Regions from separate parts of the Mesorhizobium australicum WSM2073 genome, predicted to be linked through region 2. Evidence: predicted binding sites of a transcription regulator. Region 2 holds the regulator's gene; each other region holds the start of a gene.

Evidence for each region. The regulator PhoB, encoded in region 2, activates phosphate uptake and scavenging genes when phosphate is short. The targets are predictions, from matches to a motif close to TGTCATNNANCTGTCAT.
Region 1: the regulator PhoB is predicted to act here: its motif matches at 2,024-2,040, upstream of phnF (phosphonate metabolism transcriptional regulator PhnF).
Region 3: the regulator PhoB is predicted to act here: its motif matches at 2,831-2,847, upstream of ppk2 (polyphosphate kinase 2).

Annotation. Positions count from the first base shown of each region.
Region 1 covers NC_019973.1:1,791,024-1,800,957, reverse strand. Annotated here, with positions in the region: gene MESAU_RS08615 (ABC transporter permease) at 1-174, shown strand, start outside; gene MESAU_RS08610 (zinc-binding alcohol dehydrogenase family protein) at 239-1,255, shown strand; gene phnF (phosphonate metabolism transcriptional regulator PhnF) at 1,258-2,007, opposite strand; gene phnG (phosphonate C-P lyase system protein PhnG) at 2,119-2,580, shown strand; gene phnH (phosphonate C-P lyase system protein PhnH) at 2,580-3,191, shown strand; gene MESAU_RS08590 (carbon-phosphorus lyase complex subunit) at 3,193-4,305, shown strand; gene MESAU_RS08585 (alpha-D-ribose 1-methylphosphonate 5-phosphate C-P-lyase PhnJ) at 4,302-5,213, shown strand; gene phnK (phosphonate C-P lyase system protein PhnK) at 5,210-5,986, shown strand; gene phnL (phosphonate C-P lyase system protein PhnL) at 6,033-6,740, shown strand; gene MESAU_RS08570 (DapH/DapD/GlmU-related protein) at 6,737-7,351, shown strand; gene MESAU_RS08560 (DUF1868 domain-containing protein) at 7,795-8,505, shown strand; gene phnC (phosphonate ABC transporter ATP-binding protein) at 8,636-9,493, shown strand; gene phnD (phosphonate ABC transporter substrate-binding protein) at 9,605-9,934, shown strand, end outside.
Region 2 covers NC_019973.1:1,491,173-1,501,106, forward strand. Annotated here, with positions in the region: gene MESAU_RS07130 (PAS domain-containing protein) at 1-2,287, shown strand, start outside; gene pstS (phosphate ABC transporter substrate-binding protein PstS) at 2,817-3,872, shown strand; gene pstC (phosphate ABC transporter permease subunit PstC) at 3,939-4,922, shown strand; gene pstA (phosphate ABC transporter permease PstA) at 4,926-5,777, shown strand; gene pstB (phosphate ABC transporter ATP-binding protein PstB) at 5,774-6,577, shown strand; gene phoU (phosphate signaling complex protein PhoU) at 6,603-7,310, shown strand; gene phoB (phosphate regulon transcriptional regulator PhoB) at 7,330-8,019, shown strand; gene MESAU_RS07165 (ROK family protein) at 8,022-9,257, opposite strand; gene xylF (D-xylose ABC transporter substrate-binding protein) at 9,521-9,934, shown strand, end outside.
Region 3 covers NC_019973.1:4,583,699-4,593,632, forward strand. Annotated here, with positions in the region: gene hemB (porphobilinogen synthase) at 1-574, shown strand, start outside; partial or broken gene MESAU_RS30405 (glyoxalase superfamily protein) at 835-945, shown strand; gene MESAU_RS22165 (dihydrofolate reductase family protein) at 1,089-1,733, shown strand; gene ppk2 (polyphosphate kinase 2) at 1,803-2,723, opposite strand; gene MESAU_RS22175 (aldo/keto reductase) at 3,006-4,049, shown strand; gene MESAU_RS22180 (glycosyl transferase family 90) at 4,074-5,045, opposite strand; gene MESAU_RS22185 (glycosyl transferase family 90) at 5,183-6,154, opposite strand; gene MESAU_RS30410 (hypothetical protein) at 6,353-6,499, shown strand; gene MESAU_RS22190 (DUF982 domain-containing protein) at 6,567-6,800, opposite strand; gene MESAU_RS22195 (GntR family transcriptional regulator) at 6,931-7,596, opposite strand; gene MESAU_RS22200 (MFS transporter) at 7,712-8,965, shown strand; gene MESAU_RS22205 (DUF423 domain-containing protein) at 8,998-9,360, shown strand; gene MESAU_RS31535 (hypothetical protein) at 9,376-9,525, opposite strand; gene MESAU_RS31540 (hypothetical protein) at 9,585-9,728, opposite strand; gene MESAU_RS22210 (substrate-binding domain-containing protein) at 9,893-9,934, shown strand, end outside.

The DNA of each region.
Region 1 (9,934 bases), 300 kb from region 2:
CTGTTCGGCGCGGTCGGCTCGGTGCACGGGCCGCTGCTTGGCGCCTTCATCCTGGCCACCATCAACAACGGCGCCAACCTGCTCAACGTCAACTCGTTCTGGCAGCGCATCATCACCGGCGCGCTGATCATCATCATCGTCTACTTCGACGGACTGCGCCGCCGCGGCAAATGACGCATTCCAATCGATCGCCGGCCTGGCGCGGGCCGGCGATTTCTTGAACAGACTGGATCAAAGCATGAAAGCCGTCGTCTGCCGCTCGCCCGGCGACCTTGTTGTCGAAGACCACCCGGCTCCCGGCGCCCCGCCTCCCGGCTGGGCCCTGGTGGCGGTCAGTCATGTCGGCATCTGCGGCACCGACTACCATATCTTCGAGGGTAAGCACCCTTTCCTCGCCTATCCCCGCATCATGGGCCATGAAGTCTCCGGCACAGTGACCGAGCGGGGCGAAGGCGTCGACCTCGCCCTTGGCGAACCGGTGATCATCAACCCCTACCTTTCCTGCGGTAAATGCATCGCCTGCCGGCACGGCAAGCCCAATTGCTGTGTCAGGATCGAAGTGCTCGGCGTGCACCGCGACGGCGCGATGTGCGAACAGATCCTGGTGCCGGCTAAGAATCTCTATCCCACCAACGGCCTGTCGCTCGCCGACGCCGCCGCCGTCGAATTCCTGGCCATCGGCGCGCATGCCGTCCGGCGCGCCCGGGCCGAGCCTGGCGCCCGCACCCTGGTCATCGGCGCTGGCCCGATCGGGCTCGGCACCGCCATCTTCGCCCGCATTGCCGGGTTGGACGTGACACTTCTCGACATGAGCACCGAAAGACTGGTCTTCGCGGCGAGTGAACTCGGCTTTTCGATTCTCGACGGCTCGCAAGGACCCGTGTCCGATCTGGTGCGTGATGCGACCGACGGCGAAGGCTTCGACGTGGTCTTCGACGCCACCGGCAACACGCGATCGGTTCAATCTGCCTTTGCCCACGTCGCGCATGGCGGAGCGCTGGTGCTGGTCAGCGTCGTCAAGGACGATATTGTTTTTTCCGATCCCGAGTTCCACAAGCGAGAAATGACATTGATCGGCAGCCGCAATGCGTTGCGCGCCGACTTCGACCATGTCGCGGCCTCGATCCGCAATGGTGCCGTGCCGTTGGCCAAGCTTGTCACCCACCGCACCACGCTGGCCGATACGCCAGGAGATCTCGCACGCTGGGCGCATGAAAAGTCGGGCCTGATCAAGGCCGTGATCGAGATCGGATAGCCCTACAGCGCCGACAGCTTCAACTCCACCCGCTCGGCCGGAAAACGCGACTCCGAAAACTGGATCGGCTGGCCGTCGGGTGTGACGTTGACCGCAACCGTGACCAGCACGATGGCGCCCGGCTGCAGATCGAGATCGGCGAGATCGGCGGCGTCGGCATGGCGCGCCGAGAGCACGGTCGATTGCCTGAGATAATCGTCGATACCGAAACGTGCGAGCGAGGCGGTGATAGAACCGGTTTGCGCCATCGCCTTGTCGATGCCGGCAAAGCGCCGGGCATCGAACCATCCAGCGGCGCGCGACACTGGCCGTCCGTCAGCCTCGCCGCGTGTCTCCAACCGGATCACCTCGGCACCCCTGGCAAGGCCAAGGCCTTCGGCCACGCGCTGGCTGGCGGGCTCGACCGACGAAGCGAGCAGCACGATGTGCCGTTCCGACGTCTGCCCCTGCAGGCCAGCCGAAAAGCGTGTCCGCGCGCCAATCGGATAGGACAGCCGCTTGCGTGACAGGACGAAGGTGCCGCGTCCCTGCTCGGCCCGCAGCACGCCCTCCTGCACGAGGGCCGATATGGCGCTGCGTACGGTGTGACGGTTGACGCCGTAGCGCTCGGCCAGCGCGACTTCGGGCGGCAGCGCGGCGTTTTCGGCGAAATCGCCGGCGGCGATGGACTGCAGGATCCTGTCGGCGATCTGGCGCCACAGTGAGACGCCGCTGCGCCGCTCGATGCTGTCGGCCACATCATGCCCGATCATGTTTTGCCCCCCGGCCTGTCACGCACCCGTCATGGACTCGCGTTAGGTAATATGTATAATTTGTATAGTTGTCTATATCAATAGACAAATTTAGCTGAGAGGAAGTTGGCGATGCGAGGACAGGAAGGCCGCGACCAGGCCGAGCGCAAGGCCGCCATGGCGACGCTGGCGCAATCGAGCGGCGACGACATCGTGCGGCTCTGGAACGAGTCCGGCCTGCCTTCGCAAGCCGAACTTCTGCGCGGTCCCGAGACGGGCCTGGTCACGCTGCGTGGCCGCATCGGCGGCGGCGGCGCGCCCTTCAATGTCGGCGAGGCGACCGTCACGCGTGCCACTGTCCGGCTGCCATCCGGGCAGGTCGGCCATTGCTACGCGCTTGGCCGCGACAAGCAGAAGGCGAAGCTGGGAGCAATAGCCGACGCGCTCTGGCAGGACCCTGCCCGCCGCACCGAGGTCGAGACCAGGCTGATCGCGCCTTTGCGGTCGGCGCTTGCCGCTGTCCAGGAAAAACGCCGCGCCGAGACGGCGGCAACGAAGGTGGATTTCTTCACCATGGTTCGCGGAGAAGATTGATGGATATCGCTGCGCAATCGATCGAGGGCGGTTTCGCCGATCCGGTCTTCAACGCTCAGACCGTGTTTCGGGCCGTCATGGATGCCATGGCGCGGCCGGGCAGTGTCCACCCCTTGCCACCCCTGGCCCGCCCACCGGCTCCGCTCTCGGCGACGTCGGGCGCCGTAGCACTGGCGCTATGCGACAACGACACGCCGCTCTGGCTCGACCCTCCCCTGCATGCCTCCGCCGCGATCGGGTCCTGGCTTGGTTTCCACACAGGCGCGCCGCTGGCCAACACGCCGGCCGACGCGCATTTCGCGTTTGTTGCCACGCCGGCCGAGATGATGGCGCTCGACGGTTTTTCGCAGGGCACGCAGGATTATCCCGACCGATCGACGACGCTGATCCTGCAGGTCGGCGACCTCGTTTCAGGCACTCCGTTACTGCTGGAAGGCCCGGGCATCGAAACCAGCGCCACGATCGCGCCGGCACAGATGCCGCGCCATTTCGTCGAGCAGTGGAAGCAGAATATCAGGCGCTTTCCGCGCGGCGTCGACATCATCCTCGCCACATCGGACCGCATAGCCTGCCTGCCGCGCACGACGCGTATCAAGACGATGGAGGCGTAAGATGTATGTCGCGGTAAAAGGTGGCGAAGCCGCCATTGCCAACGCCCACAGCCTGCTTGCCGACCGCCGGCGCGGCGACCGCTCGGTGCCCCCGCTTCGCCTCGACCAGATCGTGGAACAGCTGGCGCTCGGCGTCGACCGGGTGATGAGCGAAGGCTCGCTCTATGACAGGGAACTGGCCGCGCTAGCCATCGTTCAGGCGCGCGGCGACATGATCGAGGCGATCTTCCTGGTGCGCGCTTACCGCACCACGCTGCCGCGCTTCGGCTATTCCAGACCGATCGACACCAGCACCATGCTGGTCGAGCGGCGTGTGTCGGCGACCTACAAGGATCTGCCCGGTGGCCAGTTGCTCGGCCCGACCTTCGACTACACCCACCGCCTGCTCGACCCCGAGCTCGCCGCCGGTGTCGATGTCGCCGAGCCCTTGCGGCGCGAGACGGAAGCCCAGGCGATGCCGCGTGTCTCGGCTATCCTTGCCCGCGAAGGCCTGATCGAGCCCGATGGCGACATGCCTGGGGATCATGTTCCCGGCGACATCACACGCGAGCCGCTGGAATTCCCGATGGCGCGCGACATCCGCCTGCAGGCACTGTCGCGCGGCGACGAAGGTTTTCTGCTGGCGCTCGGCTATTCCACCCAGCGCGGCTATGCCCGCAACCATCCCTTTGTCGGCGAAATCCGCATCGGCGAGGTCGAGCTGGAGCTCGACGTTCCCGAACTGCCTTTCGCCGTGCCGCTCGGCATGGTGCGCGTCACCGAATGCCAGATGGTCAATCAGTTCAAGGGCTCGGCCAAGGCGCCGCCGCAATTCACCCGCGGCTACGGCCTCGTCTTCGGCCAGAGCGAACGCAAGGCGATGGCCATGGCGCTCTGCGACCGCGCCTTGCGCGCCTCCGAGCTCGGCGAGGATATCGTCGCCGCCGCCCAGGACGAGGAGTTCGTCATCTCGCACTCCGACAATGTCCAGGCCACCGGCTTCGTCGAGCACCTGAAGCTGCCGCACTACGTCGACTTCCAGGCCGAACTCGATCTCGTACGTCGCATGCGCGCCGAGTACGAAGCACGCGAGAATCCAGCGAAGGCGGAAGAAAAAAAGGAGGCAGCGGAATGACTGCGCAACCGACAGACATCGCCACCTACAACTTCGCCTATCTCGACGAGCAGACCAAGCGGATGATACGCCGCGCGATCCTCAAGGGCATCGCCATTCCGGGCTACCAGGTGCCGTTCGCCTCGCGCGAAATGCCGATGCCCTATGGCTGGGGCACTGGCGGCGTGCAGGTCACCGCGTCGATTATCGGCCCCGACGATGTGCTCAAGGTCATCGACCAGGGCGCCGATGACACCACCAATGCCGTGTCGATCCGCGCCTTCTTCAAGAAAGTCGCTAACGTCGCGGTCACCACCGATACCGCCACCGCCACCATCATCCAGACCCGTCACCGCATCCCCGAACATCCACTCACGGCGGGCCAGGTGCTGGTCTACCAGGTGCCCATCCCCGAACCGCTGCGCTTCCTCGAGCCGCGCGAGACCGAAACGCGGAAAATGCATGCGCTGGAAGAATACGGCCTCATGCATGTGAAGCTCTATGAGGACATCGCCAAGCACGGCCGCATCGCCACCACCTATGCCTATCCGGTCAAGATCGAGGGCCGCTATGTGATGGACCCGTCGCCGACGCCAAAATTCGACAATCCCAAGATGCACCGCTCGCCGGCCCTGCAGCTGTTCGGCGCCGGCCGCGAAAAGCGCATCTACGCCGTGCCGCCCTTCACCGATGTGGTGAGCCTCGACTTCGAGGATCATCCGTTCGAGGTGCAGACTTTCGATCAGCCCTGTGCGCTGTGCGCGGCCGAGAATGTCTATCTCGACGAGGTCATCCTCGACGACCATGGCGGCCACATGTTCGTCTGCTCCGACACCGATTATTGCGAGAAGCGGCGCGCCGACGGCCATCGCGGCCACCTTGCCCCCGAAACCGATCTTGCAGCAGGAAACATGGAGCCGGCGCAATGACCGACGAACCGCTGCTGCGCGTCTCGGCGCTCTCCAAGTTCTATGGCTCGCGGGTCGGCTGCGACAATGTCTCCTTCGACCTGTGGCCGGGCGAGGTTCTGGCTGTCGTCGGCGAGTCCGGCTCCGGCAAGACGACGCTGCTCAACTGCCTGTCGACGCGGCTGCTGCCTTCCTCCGGCACAGCCAGCTACCGCATGCGCGACGGCCAGTTCCGCGAGCTCTACCGCATGAGCGAGGCCGAGCGCCGCTTCCTGATGCGCACCGACTGGGGCTTTGTCCATCAGAACCCAGCCGACGGCCTGCGCATGACGGTCTCGGCCGGCGCCAATGTCGGCGAACGGCTGATGGCGGTCGGCGACCGCCACTACGGCAAGATCCGCGCTACCGCGGTCGACTGGCTGTCGCGCGTCGAGATCGAGGAAGACCGCATCGACGACGAACCGCGCGCCTTTTCCGGCGGCATGCGTCAGCGGCTGCAGATCGCCCGCAATCTCGTCACCGGGCCACGGCTGGTGTTCATGGATGAGCCGACCGGCGGCCTGGATGTCTCGGTGCAGGCCCGCCTGCTTGATCTCTTGCGCGGCTTGGTCACGGACCTCGGCCTTGCCGCGATCGTCGTCACCCACGACCTCGCCGTGGCGCGGCTGCTGTCGCAGCGCATGATGGTGATGAAGGACGGCCGCGTCGTCGAAAGCGGCCTCACCGACCGCGTCCTCGACGACCCGCGCGCGCCCTACACGCAATTGCTCGTTTCCTCGATTTTGCAGGTGTGATGATGGCGCGTGTCCCGCCGACGATTGACGATTGGAGAACCTTCTGATGCCGACCCCACTCGTTGTTTCCGACGTTGCCAAAAGCTTCACCATGCATCTGCGCGACGGCATCAAACTCCCTGTCGTCGCGGGTGTCTCGTTCTCGATCAAGGCGGGCGAATGCACCGTGCTCGGTGGTCCGTCCGGCGCCGGCAAGAGTTCGATCCTGAAGATGCTCTACGGCAACTACGCCGTCGACGAAGGCCAGATCATCGTCAGGCACGAGGACGGACTGATCGACCTCGCCCATGCCAGCCCGCGCACCGTGCTTGCCGTACGCCGGCAAACGATCGGCTATGTCAGCCAGTTCCTGCGCACCGTGCCGCGCGTCTCGGCTCTCGACGTCGTCGCTGAGCCACTGGTTGAACGCGGTGAGGAGCGCGAGGCAGCCCGAGCCAAGGCACGCGCGTTGCTGGCCCAGCTCAACCTGCCGGAAAAACTCTGGATGCTGCCACCGGCAACCTTCTCGGGCGGCGAGCAGCAGCGTGTCAACATCGCGCGAGGCTTCATCACCGAGCACCCCATCCTGCTGCTCGACGAGCCGACCGCATCGCTCGACGCGACGAACCGCGACGTGGTGATCGAACTCATCGCCGCCAAGAAGGCGGCGGGCGTCGCCCTGCTCGGCATCTTCCACGATCACGATGTGCGCGAGGCGGTGGCCGACCGCATCATCGACGTTACCGCCTTCGCTCCGGGAAAAATCGCCGCATGACCAGGAAGCTATCGGAGACGCCGCTGATCCACCCGACGGCGGAGGTCCACAACTCGACACTCGGCCGCTGGACCGAGATCGCCGACCGCAGCCGGGTTTCGGAAAGCGAGCTCGGCGACTATTCCTACATGATGCAGGACTGCGCGATCTGGTGCGCGACGATCGGCAAGTTTGCCAACATCGCCGCCAGCGTGCGCCTCAATGCGACCAACCACCCGACCTGGCGGCCGACGCTGCACCACTTCACCTACCGCGCCTCCGACTATTGGGACGATGCCGAGCATGAGAGCGAATTCTTCGCCGAGCGCCGCGCCAAGCGCGTCACCATCGGCCACGACACCTGGCTCGGCCACGGCTCGACCGTCCTGCCCGGCGTCACCGTCGGTGATGGTGCGGCGGTCGGCGCCGGCGCCGTCGTGTCCAGGGATGTCGCGCCTTACACCATCGTCGCCGGCGTGCCGGCAAAGCCGATCCGCGAACGCTTCGACCGCCGCACCGCTGAGCGCTATCAGGCGCTGGCCTGGTGGGACTGGGACCATGCGAGGCTGCGTGCCACGCTCGACGATTTCCGGAAACTGTCGGCCGAGGCGTTTCTGGAGAAATACGGCTGACGCGACCGATATTCACGGCCGTTGGCGCTTCAACAAATTGCCATTGAAAGATAGCGCGTGTAACAACATGAATAATTAAAAAAAAGGCTTAATTTCCTAGCAATAAATGCCGAATAGCCATAGCCTATGGGTAATGGTCAGCGATCTTTGCTAGTGGTTCTCTGCATCGGAATTGCGCTGGCGGCGCTTGGGCTTTTGGTCGTGGTGCGCAGTATTTACCGGTGGAGAGAAGCTGGTCCCGGTGCGGTGATCGTAGCGGCGCTCTTTGGGTTGGCTCTATTAGCAGCTGGGCTCGTAATCCTCTTCGTATTGTTTGTCGCTAGTAACATGGGCTGCTTCAACTGCTAGCAGATTGGGCGATTCCTCCGTCAGGGGATCGATTCGGCCTTCACACCCTTGACACAGGACTCGGACAGGACGCGATCTCCTTCAAGGAGATCGCCATGCTCGACACCGTCAGACCCTCGCTCGCCGGATTCTTTGCCGGCTCCAATCCGCCCCCGCCAACGCATCTCGGCACCCGCTACGACGCGTCGGGCAACTTTCTCCTCGAGCCCGGCAACACGGTGGTCAGCCACCTCGTCAGCGGCTCGCCGTCGGAGGCGGTGGTGTTGGCCGTCCGCGAGAAGATGCTGGCAATGCCTGATGCCGACCGTCTCGCCTTCACGCCGGTCTCCAGCCTGCACATGACCTTGTTCCAGGGCATAATCGAATATCGCCGTCGCCTGCCCTTCTGGCCGCGGGACGTGCCGCTCGACACCAGCATCGACGCCATGACCCGCCTCTATCTGGAGCGCCTGAAGGAGTTCCAGGGCTTCGGCCCTTTCAACATCAAGGTTGTCGAGATCCTGCCGACCGGCCTCACCGTTGCCGGCGCGACCGACGAGGATGCGCGCATCATGCGTGCATGGCGCGATGCGCTCGCGGTGCCGTTTGGCTACCGGCATCCCGATCACGACACCTACGTCTTCCACATCACCTTCGCCTATCAGATCCAGCGCTTTGATGATGATAGGGCCGCCGCGTGGCAGGCGCTGTTTGACGGTTGCCTGGCGCTTTTCGCGCGCCAGGCGCCGGTGATCGAGATCAAGGCTCCCGCCTTCTGCGCGTTCCGCGACATGAAGCATTTCGAGGAATTGCTGCTGCTCGGCTGATCGCCCGCAAGGCGCCAGTCGCCGCGCCTGTGGAGCGTAACAAAACTGACATCATCGCGACACGGCAGGTTCATGTGGTTGCGTTAGGCGAGTGCCTGACGATCAATATGGACCGGACTGGAACCAGCCCATGTCAGCAAACTCTGCCACGCTCGAAATCCGCGGCGTCAGCCGACGATTTGGCAAGAACACCGCAGTCAGCGACGTGAACATCTCGATCCCGCAAGGGCAGATGGTCGGCGTCATCGGTCGTTCGGGCGCCGGCAAATCCACTCTTCTTCGCATGATCAACCGTCTTGTCGACCCCAGCCAGGGGTCGATTTTTTTTGACGGCGCCGAGGTCTCCCGGCTGCGCGGCTCGCCGCTGCGGCGCTGGCAGCGCGACTGCGCCATGATCTTCCAGCAGTTCAACCTGGTGCCGCGCCTCGATGTGCTGACCAACGTGCTGCTCGGCAAATTGAACCACCGTTCGACCCTGTCCAATCTTCTGGGCATGTTTTCGCGCGCCGAGTGCGCGGAGGCGGTCGCCGCGCTCGAGCGGCTCGACATCGCCCGCACCGCACTTCAGCCCGCCGGCACGCTGTCGGGCGGCCAGCAGCAGCGCGTCGCCATCGCCCGCGCCATGATGCAGCAGCCCAGGGTGATCCTCGCCGACGAGCCGATCGCCTCGCTCGACCCGCTCAACGCCAAGGTGGTGATGGATTCTCTGCAGGACATCAATCTGCGCGAAGGCATCACCGTTGTCACCAATCTGCATACGCTCGATACCGCCCGCACCTATTGCAACCGCATCATCGGCATGGCCGCCGGCAAGGTCGTCTTCGACGGGCCGCCCGAAGAGCTCGACCGCCAAGCCGTGCGTCTTGTCTATGGCGCCGACAGCAATGGCGGCGAGATATCGGAGGTCATCACCTCCACCAGTGTTGCCTTCAAGCAGAAGATCGCCGCATCCGCCGGACCGCTCGAGCCCGCATTCCCGGGATACTGAGCCCAGTAAGGGCCAATAGCGAGCAGCCTGGATCGTCCGCCCGCGTCAAGGGCACTTGTCAAGATCAAGAACGCTGCCGGCGCGGGGCCGGAACTTACAGGAGAGATATCAATGTTCAGGAAGATGGTTTTCGGTGCCGTTTCGGTGCTCGCCATGGCCACCAGCATGGCCCACGCCGCCGACATGAAGGAATTTCGCGTCGGCATTCTCGGCGGTGAAAACGAAACCGACCGGCTGCGCAACTACCAGTGCCTGGCCGATCACCTGAAGGCCGAATTCGGCTTCGAGAAGGTTTCGCTGTTCCCGGCCGCCGACTATGACGGCGTCATCCAGGGCCTGCTCGGCGGCACGCTCGACTTCGCCGAACTCGGCGCTTCCGGCTACGCCAGCGTCTATCTCAAGGATCCGAAGGCGGTTACCCCGATCCTCACCACCAAGCAG
Region 2 (9,934 bases):
CGGCGAGGAAGCGGAGGGCTTCAGCCAGGACGATACCGATGTCGTGACGAACGGCAATGTGCGCGAGGTCGAGGAGCCCGTCACCCATCGTGACGGAACGGTGCGGCAGTTGATGACGCGCAAGAGCCGCCTGGTGGCCACGGACGGATCGGTGCATCTGGTCGGATCCAGCACCGACATCACCGACGTCAAGGCGCGCGAGCAAGCTCTGGAAGAGAGCATGCGCGAGAACGAGGTGTTCCGCAGCCTGATCGACAACGTGCCGGTGTCGATCTACGCCAAGCGCTCCGATCTCAGGCAGTTCTATGTCAACAAGGGCTGGTGCGATCTCACCGGCTTCAGCAAGCAGGAGGCGATCGGCAAAACCGACGTCGAGATCTTCGGGCCGGATGGCGAGGCCTTCGTGGCCAGCGATCTCGCCGTGCTGCGTACAGGTGAAACCCAGGAGATCGAGGAGACGGTGCGCCTTCCAGACGGCAGCGTCAGGCATCAGTTCGCCCGCAAGGGCGCAATGATCGCCTCCGACGGTTCGCTCTACCTGATCGGTTCGACCACCGATATCACGGAACTCAAGCAGCGCGAGGCGGAGCTCAGCGAGGCGCGCCGGCGCGCCGTGCTCGCCGACCGCGCCAAGTCGGAGTTCCTCGCCAATATGAGCCACGAGATCCGCACGCCGATGAACGGCGTACTGGGCATGGCTGAACTCCTGGCCAAATCCAATCTCGATCCCAAGCAGAAGACATTCACCGACATCATCGTCAAATCGGGCAACGCGCTGTTGACCATCATCAACGACATCCTGGATTTCTCCAAGATCGATGCCGGCCAGCTGGTGCTCGACCCGGCGCCCTTCAATCTCGCCGAGGCGATCGAGGACGTGGCGACGCTGGTATCGACACGGGCCAAGGAAAAGGATCTCGAGCTCATCGTGCGCATCGAGCCACGGCTCGAAAGTCTGTTCATCGGCGATGTCGGCCGCATCCGGCAAATCGTCACCAACCTGCTCGGCAATGCGGTGAAGTTCACCGATGAAGGCCACGTGCTGGTCGACGTGACCGGCGAACGGGTTCCAACGGGAACCAGGCTGACGATCTCGGTCACCGATACCGGCATAGGCATCCCCGAGGAAAAACTGAAACTGGTGTTCGAGAAATTCAGCCAGGTCGATACGTCCTCGACAAGGCGCCACGAGGGCACCGGGCTTGGCCTTGCCATCACCTCGCGGCTGGTCGACCTGATGGGCGGCGACATTGGCGTCGAGAGCGCCGAAGGCAAGGGGTCGACCTTCTGGTTCACCGTAACGTTGCCAGGGGCCGGGCAGCAGAGCGGGCAGCGCATCACGCCGGTGGACGTGACGGGCGCACGCGTGCTGATCGTCGATGACAACGCCGTCAACCGCGCCATCCTGACCGAGCAGATGACCTCGTGGACGTTCGATTCCTGCGCGGCCGAAAGCGGCGCCGAAGGTCTCAAGGTGCTGATCGCCGCGGCAGCTTATGGCGTGGCGGTCGACTGCGTCGTGCTCGACTACCAGATGCCTGAAATGAGCGGCGCCGAAATGGCGCGTATCGTGCGCAACACCGAGGGCCTCGCGGACACGCCGATCATCATGCTGACATCGGTCGACCAGTCGCTTGCCAACACCAGCTACCGCGATCTTGGCATCGACGCCCAGCTGATCAAGCCGGCGCGCTCCTCGGTGCTCCTGGAAACGCTGGTCGCGACCATCCAGCGCCATCGCCACGCCACCAGCGGCCACGCCGTTCAACCGCTCACGGGCGAGGCGCCCGAGGCGTCCCGGCCGCCGCCCCTGGCACCATCCGAGCAGCGCGCGCAATTGCAGCCGCCACAGGTTCGCCCCAGGCTGCCCGCGACGGCCGGCGGGCACAGGCTGGATATCCTGGTGGCCGAGGACAATGAGGTGAACCAGATGGTGTTCACGCAAATCCTCGGCGAGACCGGCTATGGCTTCGAGATCGTCGGCAATGGCCGCAAGGCGCTCGACGCCTTCGGTACGCTCAATCCGTGCATGATCCTGATGGATGTCTCGATGCCGGAGATGAGCGGTCTCGAAGCGACGGCCGCGATCCGCCTGCTGGAGCAGGAGACCGGCACGCATGTGCCGATCGTCGGCGTCACCGCGCATGCGCTCAAGGGCGACCGCGAGCGCTGCCTGGAGGCAGGCATGGACGACTATCTGCCCAAGCCGATCAGCCCCAGGGCCCTGCTCGAGAAGGTCGAGCGCTGGGTCGGCGCCGGCCGTCAGGTCCACCGCAACGCGGGATAGAGCCCGCGTCGCCTGAATTGCAGGATCCGGGGAGGCAACAAGGAATCAGCGGAGATTCGCTGCTACCGCTGCGTGCAATGACTATGGTGCGATCGCGCCATATCAAAGGCCGTGTCCAGCCGGAACAATAGCGAAATCGAATTCCGCTCTTCTCAGTTACGGGCGGGAGCAGCGACCGCCTGCAAGAAACAGTGTCACTCTACCCCAACGGACCTGTTTTTGGCGATGGCCCGGCCATGACACGCTCTGGCTGCGAGCAACGCGCTCCCGTCCGGATTTTCTTCATTTGGGAAAAGCCTGGTCGAGTCCGTGGTGATTCCAGCCGTCGGACGGCTCAAGCCCCTGATTCCGGCGGCAAACTCGGACCGCGCCGCGAGCGCCCGAGATCAGCGTCTTTCGCGTTGCCGGCAACGCGTTACCGGGCTGACATGAAACTGTCATGCGACTGTTATAATCGAAGGCTATTGGCCTCAGCGGCGCCGGCAAGAAGTGGCGCCGAGAGACCATCTTCCGAACAGGAGCAGGCCACATGAGACATTTCATCCGCTCGGCGGCCGTTGCGATTGCAATGGCTGCGGCGTCCACCCTCACCCTTTCCGCAGCAATGGCAGCTGACCTTTCCGGCGCCGGCTCGACCTTCATCTATCCGGTGTTCGCCAAATGGGCCGACACCTACAAGAAGGATACTGGCATCGGCCTCAACTATCAGTCGATCGGCTCGGGCGGCGGCATCAAGCAGGTCATCGCCAAGACCGTGACCTTCGGCGCCACCGACAAGCCGATGTCCGACGCCGATCTGGAAAAGAACGGCCTCGTGCAGTTCCCGATGGTGATGGGCGGCATCGTGCCGATCGTCAACCTCACGGGCATCAAGCCGGGCGAACTCGTCCTCGACGGCAAGACGCTGGCCCAGATCTATCTCGGCGCGATCACCACCTGGGACGATGCCGCGATCAAGGCCCTGAACCCGGACCTTAAGCTGCCGTCGACCGCTATCGCCGTCGTTCATCGTTCGGACGGCTCGGGCACGACCTTCAACTTCACTGACTACCTCGTGAAGCTCTCGCCCGACTGGAAGGACAAGGTCGGCTCGGATACGGCCGTCGAATGGCCGACCGGCGTCGGCGCCAAGGGCAGCGAAGGCGTTGCCAACACCGTCAAGCAGACCGACGGCGGCATCGGCTATGTCGAATATGCCTATGCCAAGCAGAACAATCTCTCCTACTCCAAGATGCTGAACGCCGCCGGCAAGGTCGTCGAGCCGTCGCTCGAATCCTTCGGCGCGGCTGCTTCGAACGCCGACTTCAAGGGCGCCAAGAACTTCAACGTCATCATCACCAACGAGCCGGGCGACGCCACCTGGCCGATCGCTGCCTCGACCTGGGTGCTGATCCACAAGACCCCGGACGATGCCGCGGCCACCGGCGAAGCGCTCAAGTTCTTTGCCTGGGCCTACAAGGACGGCAAGGAAACCGCCAAGGCGCTCGACTATGTGTCGATCCCCGATAGCGTCGTCGACCTGATCAAGGCTTCGTGGAAGGCCGACATCAAGGCCGACGGCAAGCCCGTCTACGCCGGCGAGTAATATCTTTCTGGAGGAGCGCCGCCCCGCGGCGCTCCTTTTCGTTCAACACAAAGAGCCGAGCTTGACATGAGCGCTGCCCACGAAGCCTTGCCAGCCGTTCGAGGTTCACGCGACGCCACCGTCAGACGGTTCGCGTTGACCGATTCGATCTTCCATGGGCTGACCCGCGCCGCCGCCATTCTCGTGCTGGTGCTGCTCGGCGGCGTCGCCGTCTCGCTGTTCGCCGGTTCCTGGCAGGCACTGTCGACCTTCGGCTTCTCCTTTCTGACCACCGAGAGCTGGAATCCCGTCACCGAGAAATTCGGCGCCCTGGCGCCGATCTATGGCACCATCATCACTTCGGCCATCGCCATCCTGATCGCTGTGCCGCTCGGCATCGGCATCGCCATTTTTCTTACCGAGCTTTGCCCGCGTCCGCTTCGGCGCCCGATCGGCATGGCGGTGGAACTGCTGGCCGGCATTCCTTCGATCATCTACGGTATCTGGGGCCTGTTCGTGCTGGCACCGTTCCTGCAGACGACAGTGCAACCTTTCATCATCAACGTGTTCCACGGCATTCCCGGCCTTAACAGCCTGTTCGCCGGGCCTCCTTATGGCATCGGCCTGCTGACCTCGGCGATGATCCTGGCCATCATGATCCTGCCTTTCATCACCTCGATCACCAAGGATGTGTTCGACACGGTGCCGCCGGTGCTGAAGGAGTCCGCCTACGGCATTGGCTGCACGACCTGGGAGGTAACACGCCGGGTCGTCGTCCCCTACACCCGCATCGGCATCATGGGCGGCGTCATGCTTGCGCTCGGCCGTGCACTCGGTGAAACCATGGCGGTCACCTTCGTCATCGGCAACGCCCACCGGATCAGCGCCTCGCTGTTCGCGCCGGCAACGACGATCTCGGCAACCATCGCCAACGAATTCACCGAAGCCGTCGGCGATCTCTACACCTCCTCGTTGGTGGCGCTCGGTCTGATCCTGTTCGTCATCACCTTCCTCATCCTTGCCATCGCCCGCTACATGCTGATGCGCATCGATGCCCGTACCGGAGTCTGACCGATGTCGACAGCCGCATCGCTTCACCAGAGCCGCAAGCGCAAGAACGGTGTGATGATGACGCTCTGCGTCATCGCCGCCGGCATCGGCCTTGCCTGGCTGGCACTGATCCTCGGCGCGCTGCTCTATAAGGGCCTGTCGGGCGTTTCGCTCTCAGTGTTCACGGAAATGACCCCGCCGCCCGGTGATGCCGGTGGCCTGCTCAACGCCATCTACGGCAGCATCGTGATGACCATTATCGGCATCGTCGTCGGCACGCCGATCGGCGTGCTGGCCGGCACCTACATGGCCGAATATGGCCGCTTTTCGAAGCTCACCACCGTGGTGCGCTTTATCAACGACATCCTGCTGTCGGCGCCCTCAATCATCATCGGCCTGTTCGTCTACGAATTGATGGTGCGGCCGATGGGGCATTTCTCGGCCATCGCCGGTGCCGTGGCACTGGCCATCCTGGTCATTCCCGTCGTGGTGCGTACCACCGAGGACATGCTCAACCTTGTGCCGAACGCTTTGCGCGAGGCCGGCACGGCGATTGGCGCGCCGCGCTGGGTGGTGATTCGTTCGGTGGCCTACCGCGCGGCGATGTCCGGCATCGTCACCGGCATATTGCTGGCCATTGCCCGCATTTCCGGCGAGACGGCGCCGCTACTCTTCACAGCGCTCAACAACCAGTTCTGGTCGAGCAATCTCAATGCGCCGATGGCCAGCCTGCCGGTGACCATCTTCCAGTTCGCTCTCAGCCCTTACGAGGAGTGGCAGCAACTGGCGTGGACCGGCGCACTCATAATCACATTGACGGTTCTCGCGCTCAGCATCTTTGCGCGCAGCCTGACCGGACGCAGAGAGGACAAATGAGCCAGATGTTGTCTCCAGACATGACGATTGCCGCCGAGGCAGCCGCCAAGGCGAAGATCGAGGTCAAGAACCTCAATTTCTACTACGGCCAGTCGAAGGCGCTGAAGGACATCACCTTGTCGCTGCCCGAGCGCAGCGTGACGGCCTTCATCGGACCGTCGGGTTGCGGAAAGTCGACGCTGCTGCGCGTCTTCAACCGCATCTACGAGCTCTACCCCAAGCAGACCGCCGAGGGTCAGGTGCTGCTCGACGGCCAGAACGTTCTCGACCGCTCGCAGGACCTCAACCTGTTGCGCACCAAGATCGGCATGGTGTTCCAGAAGCCGACGCCGTTCCCGATGTCGATCTATGAGAATATCGCCTTCGGCGTCAGGCTCTATGAGAAGATCGGCAAGGCCGAGATGGACGGCCGTGTCGAGCAGGCGTTGAAACGCGCCGCGCTGTGGAACGAGGTCAAGGACAAGCTCAACGCCAGCGGCCTCAGCCTGTCGGGCGGCCAGCAGCAGCGGCTTTGCATCGCCCGCACCGTGGCGGTCAAGCCGGAGGTCATCCTGCTCGACGAGCCGGCCTCGGCGCTCGACCCATTGTCGACCGCCAAGATCGAGGAATTGATCGACGAGTTGCAGGCCGACTACACGATCGTCATCGTCACCCACAACATGCAGCAGGCCGCGCGCGTCTCGAAGCAGACGGCTTTCATGTATCTGGGCGAGCTGGTCGAATTCGACAAGACCGAGAAGATCTTCACGTCGCCTCGCGAGAAGCGCACGCAGGACTATATCACCGGCCGCTTCGGCTGATCTCACGCATACGAGGACCAGGATCATGGCCGAACACACAGTCGCAGCCTTCGACGAGGATCTCGGGCAGATCAGCAGGCTGATCAGCGACATGGGCGATCTCGCCGGCACGATGGTCGGCGGCGCCACCAAGGCGCTGCTGAATTCCGACAACGCGCTGGCACAGCGCGTCGTCTCCGACGACGCCATCATGGACGCGCGCCAGCGCGAACTCGATGATCGCGCCATTACCCTGATCGCCAAGCGCCAGCCGATGGCCGACGATCTGCGTCATGTCGTCGGCTCGATCCGCATGGCGGGCGATCTCGAACGCATCGGCGACCTTGCCAAGAACATCGCCAAGCGCGTCGGCTCGGTCGGCCTCACCGCCACGCCGCGCGACTTGTCGCATTCCATCGACTCCATGGCGCAGCTGGTGCTGATCCAGGTGCAGGGCGTCGTCGAGGAATATGCGGCCGGCGATGCCGCCGCCCTCGCCAAGCTCAGGAATGACGACGAACGCATCGACGTCAAATACACTTCGGTCTTCCGCGAACTCCTGACCTACATGATGGAGGATCCCCGCAACATCACGGCTTGCACGCATCTTTTGTTCTGCGCCAAGAATCTCGAACGCATTGGCGACCACGTGACCAACATCGCCGAGAATGCGTATTATGTGCTGACCGGCACGCAACTGCCCGCCAACCGTCCGAAGCAGGACGAGACGGCGATGTCGGTGCCGGCGGCTTGACGGCAGGGATGATCGATCGATGATCGCGCCACGCATCATGGTGGTGGAGGACGAGGAGCCGCTGGGCGTGCTCCTCCGCTACAACCTGGAGTCCGAGGGTTACCAGGTCGAGGTGGTGACACGCGGCGACGAAGCCGAGATACGCCTCCAGGAAAACGTGCCCGACCTGCTGGTGCTCGACTGGATGGTGCCGGCGGTTTCCGGCATCGAACTCTGTCGGCGCCTGCGCATGCGGCCCGAGACGGAGCGATTGCCGATCATCATGCTGACGGCGCGCGGCGAGGAGAGCGATCGCGTGCGCGGCCTCTCGACCGGCGCCGACGACTATCTGGTCAAGCCGTTCTCGACGCCGGAATTCATGGCCCGGGTCAAGGCGCTGCTGCGCCGCGCCAAACCGGAAGTGCTGTCCAGCGTGCTCAAGGTCGGCGACATCGTGCTCGACCGCGAATCGCACCGGGTCTATCGCAAGAAGAGCGAGATCCGGCTCGGACCGACCGAGTTCAGGCTGCTCGAATTCATGATGCGCCATCCCGGCCGCGTGTTCTCGCGCAGCCAGTTGCTCGACAATGTCTGGGGCGAGACGATCTACATCGACGAGCGCACCGTGGATGTGCATGTCGGCCGCCTGCGCAAGGCGGTCAACAATGGCCGCATGCCCGATGTGATACGCACCATCCGTGGCGCGGGCTACGCAATCCGCGAGGATTGAGATCAGGCCACGTTCTTGCCGGATCTCACCTGCACGCCCGGCGCGAAGATCTCCTGGTCGACGAAGGTGAGCGCGCGCATGGCGCAGCCCTCGCGGATCAGCGGCAATTCGTTCAGCTCTGTATCGAAGGAAATCGACGTCGAATGCTGGCCGCCGGCGGTCTGGGCGATGGCCTCACGCAAGGCCGGCTCGATCAGATCGAAGGCGGCGGCGCTGACGCCGACCATCGCAACCGGCGCCGGATCGATCAGCGCGAACAAGCTGCCAAGGCCATAGCCCAGCGCCTCGCCGGCCTTGCGATAGGCCTCGCGCTCCGGTCCGTCTCTTTCGCGCGCCGTGGCCGCCAATGCGCGCATGTCGGCGTCGCTGACGTCGACCGGTTTGGCGTCCTCACCCATCTGTCCTGCATTACGCCAGATGGCATAGTTGCCGGCATAGGCCTCGACGCAGCCGCGCCGCCCGCAGCGGCAGAGCGCGCCGCCGGGGCGATGGATCATGTGGCCGAACTCGCCGCCTGAGGAATGGGTGCCGGTGAACAGCTCGCCCTTCAGCACCAGGCCCATGCCGATGCCGTGCGAGAGCAGGATGGCGATGAAGTCGTCGCGGTAGCGCTCGGGGTCGCGCCAGCGCAGCGCCACAGCCATCATGTTGCAGTCGTTCTCCATGGTGGCGGGGATGCCGAATTCGGCTTCGAGTATATCGGCGAAGGCAATGTCCGTCTGCGGCGTGATCGGCGACCACAGCATGGCGCGCGCCTCGGTGTCGGTGATGCCCTGGATCGCCAGCGCGATGCGGGCAATGCTGGCGACATCGAGGTCGGGATCCTCGAGGCGGCGTCGGACGATGGCCACGCATTCGCCGATCAGCGCCTCGCGCGACATGGTCAGCGTGTCCAGCCGGCGTTGCTCCTCCGATATCACCTGGCCGGCGTAGTCGATGACGGCGACGGAGAGGAAATTCAGCGACAGCACCACGGTCATGACCGCCGCGGCCTCGGGGTTGAGACAAAGGCCCACCTGCGGCCGGCCGCGTTTCAGTGAGCCGGCCTCGTTCGGCTTGCCTTCGCTCAGGATACCTTCGCCGATCAGGTCGGCTGATATCGCCGATATGGTCGAGTGGCTCAGGGCGGTGGTGGCGGCGATCTCGGTGCGCGAGGGCTGGCCACCCCGGCGCACGGCTCCAATCACCATTGCGCGGTTGCGCCGGCGCAGATCGTCGTGGCGGATTCCGACCGACATGATTTCCTCCCCGTCGCCGCGGTTCTTGACGCCCCCTCGAACACCTCCGGCAACGGGTCGAATACTGGCAGAAGCGGCTGGGGCTGTCATTATTTATTGCGGGGCTCGAAAAAAGGCTTCCGGCACCTCAAAATCCGTCAGAATCGATGTTGACAGTGTTCCGGCGATGGACCAGTGTTTTTTCGAGGCTCGAAAAAATTAGAGCCTTTGTGCCGGCCTTAGGGCCAGTTTGGTCGCGCCACACGCGGCGCAGGGAGGATATCATGAAGAGATTCACAGTCGCCATTCTGGCGGGTGTCGCCATGTCGCTGACGCTGGCGTCGGTCGCGCAGGCGAAGGGCAAGGTTATCGGCGTGTCGTGGTCCAACTTCCAGGAGGAGCGCTGGAAGACCGACGAGGCCGCCATGAAGAAGGCGATCGAGGCCGCGGGCGACAAGTACATTTCCGCCGATGCGCAGTCCAATCCTGGCAAGCAGCTGACCGATGTCGAGAGCCTGATTTCGCAGGGTGCCAATTCGCTGATCATCCTGGCGCAGGACGCGTCGGCCATCGGCCCGGCGGTACAGAAGGCGCTCGACGAGGGCATTCCGGTCGTCGGCTATGACCGCCTGATCGAGAACAAGGACGTCTTCTACCTGACCTTCGACAACAAGGAAGTTGGCCGCATGCAGGCCCGC
Region 3 (9,934 bases), 3.1 Mb from region 2:
TGGCATCATCGTCAATGACGAGACCGTCGAACAGGTCGCGGCGGCGGCCGTCATCCAGGCAGCGGCCGGCGCCGACATCATCGCGCCGTCCGACATGATGGACGGCCGTATCGGCGCCATCCGCGACGCGCTCGACGCCAACGGTTTCCAGGACGTGGCGATCATGTCCTACGCCACCAAATTCGCCTCGGCCTTCTACGGCCCCTATCGCGAGGCGGTCGGCACCGCCGGTCTGCTCAAGGGCGACAAGAAGACCTATTATATCGACCACGCCAATTCGGACGAGGCGGTGCGCGAGGCCGAACAGGACCTCGCCGAGGGCGCAGACATGCTGATGGTCAAGCCCGGCCTGCCCTATCTCGACATCATCCGCCGGCTGAAGGACGAATTCCAGATGCCGACCTTCGCCTACCAGGTCTCGGGCGAATATTCGATGATCAAGGCGGCTGATTCCAATGGCTGGATCGATGGAGAAAAGGCGATGCTGGAATCGTTGCTCGCCTTCAAGCGCGCCGGCTGCGACGGCATCCTGACCTATTTCGCGCCCGAAGTGGCTGTGATGCTGAAGGGGTAGCCCGACTTCCCGGGCAAGGCACTTCAGTAGATGTCACCACTCTTTCAACTGGTCGGCGGTTCTATCGAAAACCCGCTGACAAAAACTGGCGACTGCAGCTATGATGGAAGCATGGCCGGAAGCGGCCGGCAGCCCGCACCTCGGCCAAGAGGTATGGCGAACGCCTCCTGAGGATGCTTCCTGACCCGTTTCACCGTCGGGCGAAGGTGTCGGCATTGCGGGCACTGACGAAGGCTTCGCCGTGACCCGAGGAAACGGACATGCTTGCCTATCGCGACGCCAAGACGATGGCGAAAGCCATGCGGGAGGCGCTTGCCGCCCGCGACCTGACGATCAGCCACAGCGAGGCCCTTGAGATCGTCGCGCGCCAACCGACCGCCAATGAGGCGGCGGCCGTAGCTTGGCGGCAATCGGAAATACCTTTTCCGGCTCGAAAAACCACTTGCAATTCAAAATCAGTTTGCTAGAAGAAACCACTTGCAAAAGACAACCGGTTCTCAAGGAGGAGGTTCTCATGTCCAAACTTCGCGTCAACGCTTTCAGCCTGTCGCTTGACGGCTATGGCGCCGGTCCCGATCAGAGCCTTGAAAATCCGCTCGGTGTCGGCGGACCGGCCCTGCACAAATGGGCTTTCAGCACCCGCACCTTCCGCAAGATGTTTGGCCAGGAAGGCGGCGAGACAGGCGTTGACGAAGACTTTGCGGCGCGCAGCTTCGAGAATGTCGGCGCCTGGATCCTCGGCCGCAACATGTTCGGGCCGATCCGGGGCGAGTGGCCTGACGACAGCTGGAAGGGTTGGTGGGGCGACAATCCGCCCTATCACGTCCCGACCTTCGTGCTGACGCATTACAAGCGCGATCCCATCGTGATGGAAGGCGGCACGACTTTTTATTTCGTAACCGACGGCATCCATTCGGCTATCGAACAGGCCAAAGCCGCCGCGTCAGGCAAGGATGTGCGGGTCGGCGGCGGCATCTCCACCATCCGGCAGTATCTGCAGGAAAAGCTGATCGACGACATGCACGTGGCGATCTCGCCGGTGCTGCTTGGCAGAGGCGAGAACCTTTTTGCGGGCCTCGACATGCTGAATCTTGGCTACCAGTGCAGCGAACAGGTTGCGACGGCACTGGCCACGCACGTCGTCATCAAACGGGCGTAAGGTGGAGAAACCCTCGACGAAAGCCCATTTCTCCCCGTCACTATACGGGGAGAAAGACAAAACTCTCGCTCAATACTTCTCCGGCACGTAAAGCTCGCGCGGCAGCACCTGGCGCTCGTATTCCGGGTTGAAGACGCGCTCCGGCAGCGTGATCTCCTCGTGCGGCACCTCTTCATACGGCAGCTGCTTGAGCAGATGGTCGATGCAGTTCAGCCGCGCGCGCTTCTTGTCGTTACCCTCGACGATGAACCAGGGCGCCTCGGGAATGTTGGTGCGGGCGAAGGTCTCCTCCTTGGCCTTGGTGTAGTGTTCCCAGCGCACCCGCGACTGCAGGTCCATCGGCGACAGCTTCCACTGTTTCATCGGGTCGTGGATCCGCATCAGGAAGCGCATTTGCTGTTCCTCGTCGGTGATCGAGAACCAATATTTGACCACGGTGATGCCCGAGCGCACCAGCATGCGCTCGAACTCCGGCACGTCATGGAAGAACTCCTCGACCTGCTCGGGGCTGGCAAAACCCATTACCCGTTCGACGCCGGAGCGGTTGTACCAGGAGCGGTCGAGCAAAACGATCTCGCCGCCTGCCGGCAAATGCGGGACATAGCGCTGGAAATACCATTGCGACTTCTCGCGTTCGGTCGGAGCCGGAAGCGCCACGACGCGGCAGATACGCGGATTGAGCCGCTGTGTGATGCGCTTGATGACGCCGCCCTTGCCAGCGGAGTCGCGGCCCTCGAATATCACCACCAGTTTCTTCTTGTGATAGGCGACCCAGGATTGCAGCTTGATCAATTCGGACTGGAGGCTGATCAGGTCGCGAAAATACTGCATGCGATCGATCGAAGGCGGATGCGAGTTCTTGTAGATCTTGGCGATCTCCATCGAGAGGGCCGGCTCCGACATTTCGAGCTCATAGTCCTCGTCGAGCGTGTCGGCGAGCTCGGCTTCAAGCCAGTCCTTGGCAGGGGAATTCTGTTTCAGCTCGGTCATATCAACTGCTCCGCTTGCAAGCCCTGTCGGTTACCACTGGGCGCTCCAAATTGCTGGCCGGCGGCCGGGAATGGAAACACCTGAGCCGACTTCAATATAGGCCGGCGGTGACGGTTTTATTGCAGCACAGGCGCAATTGCCGACGTTGCAAATTCCGCGATGTCTGATCGATCGACCGTCGTCGCATGGCGACAAGCCGGCCGAATTGTCCTACAAATGCGCGGTCGCCTTCCAGGCCTGCCTTGCCGGCACGCCTCTTCAACAAAATCGTGAGGATCTGACATGGAATACCGCACCCTTGGCCGTTCCGGCCTGAAGGTTTCGACACTGACGCTTGGCACCATGACATTCGGCGGCGCCGGGCCCTTCGCCGCGGTCGGCAACAGCGATCTCGCCGAAGCCAAGCGGATGATCGATATGTGCATCGATGCCGGCATCAACCTCATCGACACCGCCAATGTCTATTCCAACGGCCTCTCCGAAGAGATCATAGGCGAAGCTCTCGGCGGCAAGCGCAAGAACGATGTGCTGATCGCGTCCAAGGCGCGGATGCGGATCGGCAAGGGCCCGAACGACGAGGGCCTGTCGCGCCATCATCTGATCCGTGAATGCGAGAGCAGCCTGAAGCGCTTGAAGACCGATGTCATCGACATCTATTTCGTCCACCAATGGGACGGCCTCACTCCGCTCGAGGAGACCGTTGCCGCGCTCGACAGTTTGGTCAGCCAGGGCAAGGTGCGCTACATCGGCTGCTCCAACTATTCCGGCTGGCAGGTGATGAAGGCGCTTTCCATCAGCGACAGCCGTCACCAGCAACGCTTCGTCACCCAGCAGATCCACTATACGCTGGAAGCGCGCGAGGCCGAGTACGAGCTCTTGCCGATCTCGGTCGACCAAGGGCTGGGCGTTTTGGTCTGGAGCCCGCTCGCCGGCGGCCTGCTGTCGGGCAAATACCGCCGCGACAGCCCGACCGCTCGCCAGCTTGCCGGCTGGTCCGAGCCGCCGATCCGCGACGAGGACCGGCTGTGGCGGATTGTCGATGTGCTGATCGAGATCGGCAAGGATCGTGGCGTCTCGGCGGCGCAGGTGGCGCTCGCCTGGCTGCTCGGACGCCCTGCCGTCTCCTCGCTGGTGATCGGTGCCCGCAATGACGTTCAGCTCAAGGACAACCTTGCGGCGGCGGCCCTGAAGCTCGGCACCGAAGAACGCCAGCGCCTCGACGCGGTCAGCCGGCCGGCTCTGCTCTACCCCTACTGGCACCAGCAACTGACAGCGAAGGATCGCTTCGGCCCAGCCGACCTGGTTCTCGACCGCAGCGATATCTGATCAGCGTCAGGCAGAGAGCAAGAGCTAGCCGCCGATAAACCGCCAGAGTTCGGGATCGGGTTCGATCTGGCCGCCGAGCACGAAATATTTGTAGAGGACGAGCAAAGAGATCGCATGCTCGTCCCGTTCATTGGAGAATTTGCGGCAATAGGCATTGGCTGCGGCGATGATGCGCTCCGCCGCGGCCGGGTGCCCTTCGAAATAGCGCACTTTTTCGCCGAGATCGGCAAAATCCGGGTCGAGCGGCGCATAGTGGATACCGGCCTCGAGCTGGCTCTCGCCAAACCATGTTTCGTAGGTCGGCGGCGGCATCAGACAGAGCGAGTTGGAATTCATGATCCATTTGAGGTTGGTCGCCACGTCATTGCCCTCCAGCGAGACGATGTAGCGATAGCGCAGGTGCTGGCTGATGCTGAGGAAAGGCTTGCTGTACTTAGCCGGTGCGCTGCGCTTGTGCGAACCGGCATCGCAGAACGGCAAGTCGCGCGCGACATCCAGGAACCGTGTCCTGATCGGGTTGTTGAGGTCGCCGCGCCAGACCACGGCAGGGCGCTTGTCGGCGAAGGCGACGGTATCGAGGGGCATGTGGAAGTGGCGGAATTTGTTGAACTTCATGACGACGGCATTGCCGTTGTCGGCGCGGATCGGCCGGTCCTTGACGAGGGTCGGCAGCTTGGGCACGCCGATGACATCGCCGAACTTCAGGTCGATGAGCAATGATCGATCGAAATAGCGGGCAAATTCCTTCAGGTCGTAATAGTACATGCTCGGTTCAAACGGTATCTTGTCGATGCGCACAGCATCCGGGCCTGGTGTAAAAGCGTCCTGCAGCTTGTTGTAGTGATTCAGTCGCCGGCGCACGGCCTCGTCCGAGAGCCTGGCCTGCTGCAGGCGGCTGGCCAATCGCCGCCGGAAGATCGCCTGGGGCGCGATATCGCGCATGACGTTCCGCGCATAGTAGAAGACCTTTGCCGTCGTTCGTTGGAGGGTGGCCATGGACTCTTTTGATCAAAGATAAACGCGGTTGAACAAGTGAAGGTCGGGATGGTTCCCGCAGCATGATTGCCCTACCATCCAGCCACGCATTCCGATAGCGCCCGAATGCGGCTGGCGGCCTCGACCGAGCGCCGCAACTAGCCCGTTATGTAGCGCCACACCTCGGCATCCGGTTTGATCTGGCCCGACAGCACGAAGTATTTGTAGAGCACCAGCAGGGAGATCGTCTGCTCGGTCTGTTCGTCGTCGAATGTCCGGCAATAGGCGTTCGCAGCCGCGATGATGCGCTCCGCCTCCGCCGGATTCCGCTCGAAATAGGCGACGTGGTCCTCAAGGTTCGAGAAATCCGCCGCGAGCGGCACATAGTGGACGTTGGCTTCGAGCTGCCGCTCCGCAAACCATGTCTCATAGGTCGGCGGCGGCATCATGCAGAGCGACTTCGAATTCATGATCCATTTGAGATTGGTCGCCACGTCGTTGCCCTCGAGCGAGACGATGTAGCGATAGCGCTGGTGCTGGCTGATGCTGAGAAAAGGCCTGGCGTATTCGGGCGGTGCGTTCGGCTTGTGCGAACCGGCATCGCAGAACGGCAGGTCGCGCACAGCGTTCAGAAATCTTGTCCTGATCGGATTGTTGAGATCACCGCGCCAGACAACGGACGGCAGCTTGTCGGCGAACGACATCGCGTCAGCCGGCATCTGGAAATGACGAAACTTGTCGAGTTTCATGATGATCGCGTTCTTGTCGTCAGCACAGATTGGCCGGTCCTTGACGATCGAAGGCACCTTGGGGACATTCCTGACGTCGCCGAATTCCAGGTCGATGAGCAGGCCGGGATCGAAGTAGCGGGCGAACTCCTTCAGGTCGTAATAGTACATGGTCGGCGTGAAGGGCAGTTTGCCGATGCGCATGGCATCGGCGCTTGGCGCGAAACCATCCTGCAACTTGTTGTAGTAATTCAGCCTGCGGCGCGCCGCCTCACCGGAAAGCCTGGCCCTTTCGAGACGGCCAGCCAGCCGGGCACGAAACAACGCTTGCGGAGCGACATCGCGCGCGACGTTTCTCGCATAATAGAAAACTCTTGCTGCGGTCCGCGAAATTGTGGCCATCGGTCACTTGATCAAAACAAACGGGCGGTTCTCAATCCATGGCGCCCGCATGTCCTACATCATTGTGGCGCCGATCTGGCAAGCGCCCGCATCTCTTCGATGCCAGCAGCCACGCATTATCGCTTCGGCTGTTGTGTTTGACGGCTAATGCTCCTAGGCAGGCTCAGGGCCGCAAGGCAGTCACAAAAAGGAGCCGACATGGCGCGAGCACCAAACTACGATCAGGAACGCAAGGAGCGCGACCGCCAGAAAGCGGCCAAGAAGGCTGAAAAGCTGGCGGCCAAGGTTGCCGCGCGCGAACGTACGAAGCCTGAAACCGAGACTGAGACCGAAACGAAGGATTAACGGCATCCGGCCCGCTAATGCGGGCCGAGCCTCAAATCCAATTGTCAGCCCAAACCGCGAGCTAATATCAGGCTGGCGCCTTGTCGCTGATGAAGACATCCACTTCCCGCGCCGCGGCGATGAAAGCGCGCCTGGCATTCATCGCCGGCTTGTCGCCGGCGAGCGCGTCGTGACAGGCCTGCAGCGCCGCACGATGCTTGGGGCTGCGCTTGCCGGGCCAGTTGTTGAGGAGGTAATCGGAAGCCTCCCTTGCCGAACGCAAGAGCTGAGTGCTTCCCGCCGTGACGGATTTGACGGTCACGGGTGTTTCAAACCGGTTGTTTTCCATCGCCGCTCTTACGCCATCGGCTTCCTTGAAGCGAGGCCGAAAGTGCGCTTCACGTCAGACCCGTCTGTTTTTCCGGCCAGCGCGCCGCAGCGCATGGACCGCACTAAGCGGCGACGACGGCAAATCCCCTGGCGCGAAGGCCACGTCGGTCGTTGGCAAGCGACGTCACCAGCCGATCACGGCTGCCGACGATGTGGGCCGACAGCAGCCGCGCGGCTTCATCAGCCTGACCGAGGCGTGTCGCGGCAAGAATGGCGCGATGTTCGACCCAGGCACGGCCAAGGGCCGTCTCGTCACGCACTTCCAGCCAGCGGGCGCGCGACAGGCGCGTCATCGCGTCACGAACCGCCCGGAACAGGAATTCGTTGCCGGAGAGCCGCGCCAGCTCGATGTGAAAATCCATGCCGACACGATGCCACTCCTCGCGCGGCGTATTTTCGTCGCAGGAATCGAGCATCGCCTCGATGACATCGATGGCGCTCTTGTCGGCTTGCCCGCACGTCAGCCGCAATGCCGCGATCTCGACCGCCTCGCGATAGACCGCAACCTGCTCGAGTTCGGCCAGATTGATGGGCGAAACGGTCCAGCCGCGCCCGTCCCTGCCGACCAGCCCCTCGGTCTCCAGCCGCAGCAGCGCCGCTCTGACAGGCGTGCGCGAGGCGCCGAATTGGCTTTCGATCCAGCGTTCGGTCAGCCGCTCTCCCGGCCCGATCTCGAGCGCCAGGATCATCTCGCGAAGCTGCCGTTCGACATTCTGCATCTGCGACATCGCGCGCCCTTTCCGAAGCCGCATTGACAGCGGCCGGCGTGAAGTTCATGACGGAGACCAGTTTGGTATCCCAAAATGGTATCCGCAACAAGCGCTGATACCGGGCAGGCAGGGCATGACGCAGGAAGACACGCAGCAAAGCGGCTACAACATTCACTGGCGGCGCAATCTCGCGGTCTGTTTCGCGGGCTCGTTCAGCACGCTCATCGCCATGACCCTGCTGTTGCCATTCCTGCCGCTCTATGTCGAACAGCTCGGCGCACAGGGCCACGCGGCAATCGTGCAGTGGTCCGGCGTCGCTTATGGCGCCACCTTCTTCGCCGCGGCCACAGTAGCGCCGCTGTGGGGGCGCCTGGGTGACCGCTACGGGCGCAAGGTGATGCTGGTGCGCGCCTCCTTCGGCATGGCGATCTGCATGTCGCTGACGGGCATGGTCGAGACGGTTTCGCAACTGGTGCTGCTGCGCCTGCTGATCGGCTTCGCGGGCGGCTACTCCTCCGGTTCAACCATACTGGTGGCCATGCAGACGCCGAAGGAGCGTTCCGGCTGGGCGCTTGGCGTGCTGTCGGCGGGCATTACGGCGGGCTCGCTGGTCGGTCCCCTGTTGGGCGGCGTGCTGCCGCCGGTGATCGGCATTCGCGCCACCTTCCTCTTGTCAGGCGGTGTGATCTTCCTCGCCTTCCTGGCAACGACCTTCCTCATCAAGGAGAGCCCGCGTCCGAAGCCAGCCAAACCGGTGTCGGCGGCAAAGCCGAAAAGCGGCTGGTCGCAGATCCCGGACAAGCGCCCGGTCGTGGCCATGCTGACCACCGGCATGCTGCTCGCCTTCGCCACAATGTCGATCGAGCCGATCATCACCGTCTATGTGCAGCAGCTCATCGAGGACCAGAGCAGGGTGACGCTCGTCGCCGGCGTTGTGATGTCGGCCGCCGCGCTGGGCACCATCCTCTCGGCGTCTTGGCTCGGCAAGCTCGCGGACCGGATCGGGCACTGGAACGTTGTCGTGGGAGCACTGGCGGTTTCGGCGCTGCTCCTTATCCCGCAGGCTTTTGTCACCAATAGCTGGCAGCTTATCGGCCTGCGTTTCCTGATGGGCCTGGCGCTGGGCGGCCTCCTGCCCTGCATCGCCAGTGTCATCAGGCACAACATCCCCGACGGCGTTGGCGGCAACGTGCTTGGCCTGGCGATCTCGGCGCAGTATGTCGGACAGGTCGCGGGGCCACTGGCCGGCGGTTTTGTGGGCGGCCATTTCGGCATGCCGGCGGTGTTTCTCGGCACGTCGGTGCTGATGGCGCTCGGGGCGGCCTACAACTGGACCGTCCAGTCGCGGCGGACGCGGCATATGGCGCTGGAAGCGCGCAAGCCCTGACGCTTGCTGAAGAAAGAAGGAGCACGCCGGCCATGAACCCCGATCCAAACGGCAGCCGCCTCCTCGTGCTTGCCGGCGGCCTCGTCGGCGCGGCGGGGGTGGCGCTTTCGGCGGCCGCCGCCCACCGCGGCGGCGCCTTTACCGGCACCGCCGCGTCGTTCCTGCTGATGCATGCGCCGGTCTTCCTCGCCATCGGCCTTATCGGCGCGAACCGCTGGCTGCGCATCGCCAGCCTCGTTCTGCTCGCCGGGCTGCTCCTCTTCGCGGGCGATCTTCTCGCCCGCGATTTCTGGGGCTCAAGGCTGTTTCCGATGTCGGCGCCGATCGGCGGCACCCTGCTCATTGCAGGCTGGCTGGCGATAGCGATCTCGGCCGTGGCACGTCCACGACCCTGAAATGATTGCTTGAGGTCAATCCCGGCGGCGTTCCGGGCGGACCCAAAGGGCACGGCCGCCAACAGCAGGTTTCACCCGCCGTCGCGCTTCCGGTCGCTCGGTGGCCGGTGCGATGCCCCAGTAGTTGCGGTAGATATCTTCGAACAGATGCTTGATGGGATGCATGACTCATCCTCCTTGTCTTTGAATCGATCCAATCGTCGGGCGCGAAAAAGCCGGTTTGATCAGCTCCGCTTGCGCGCCACCAAGAAGCGAAGATCGCGAACCCATGGGCCCGTCTCACCACGATGCCTAGCCTTGTTGGTGGCTGACCCGATATTCCAGTCGTTGCGGTAGATGTCGGCGAACAGGTAGTTGACGGGATGCATGGCGCTCCTCCCTTTTTGGCTATTCAGCAGAACAAGCTGCCACTTGGATCGATTCAAACCTAGGATCGAAACCGGCGCAGGTCAAGCAAAATTTGAATCGATCCAACGAAAATACTAGATGCGGCGGAAGAACGTGCTACATGGATGTCAGGAGGCACGCACAAATGGCGTCACTCACCGCAGGCAATCGACGACCCGTACGGCTG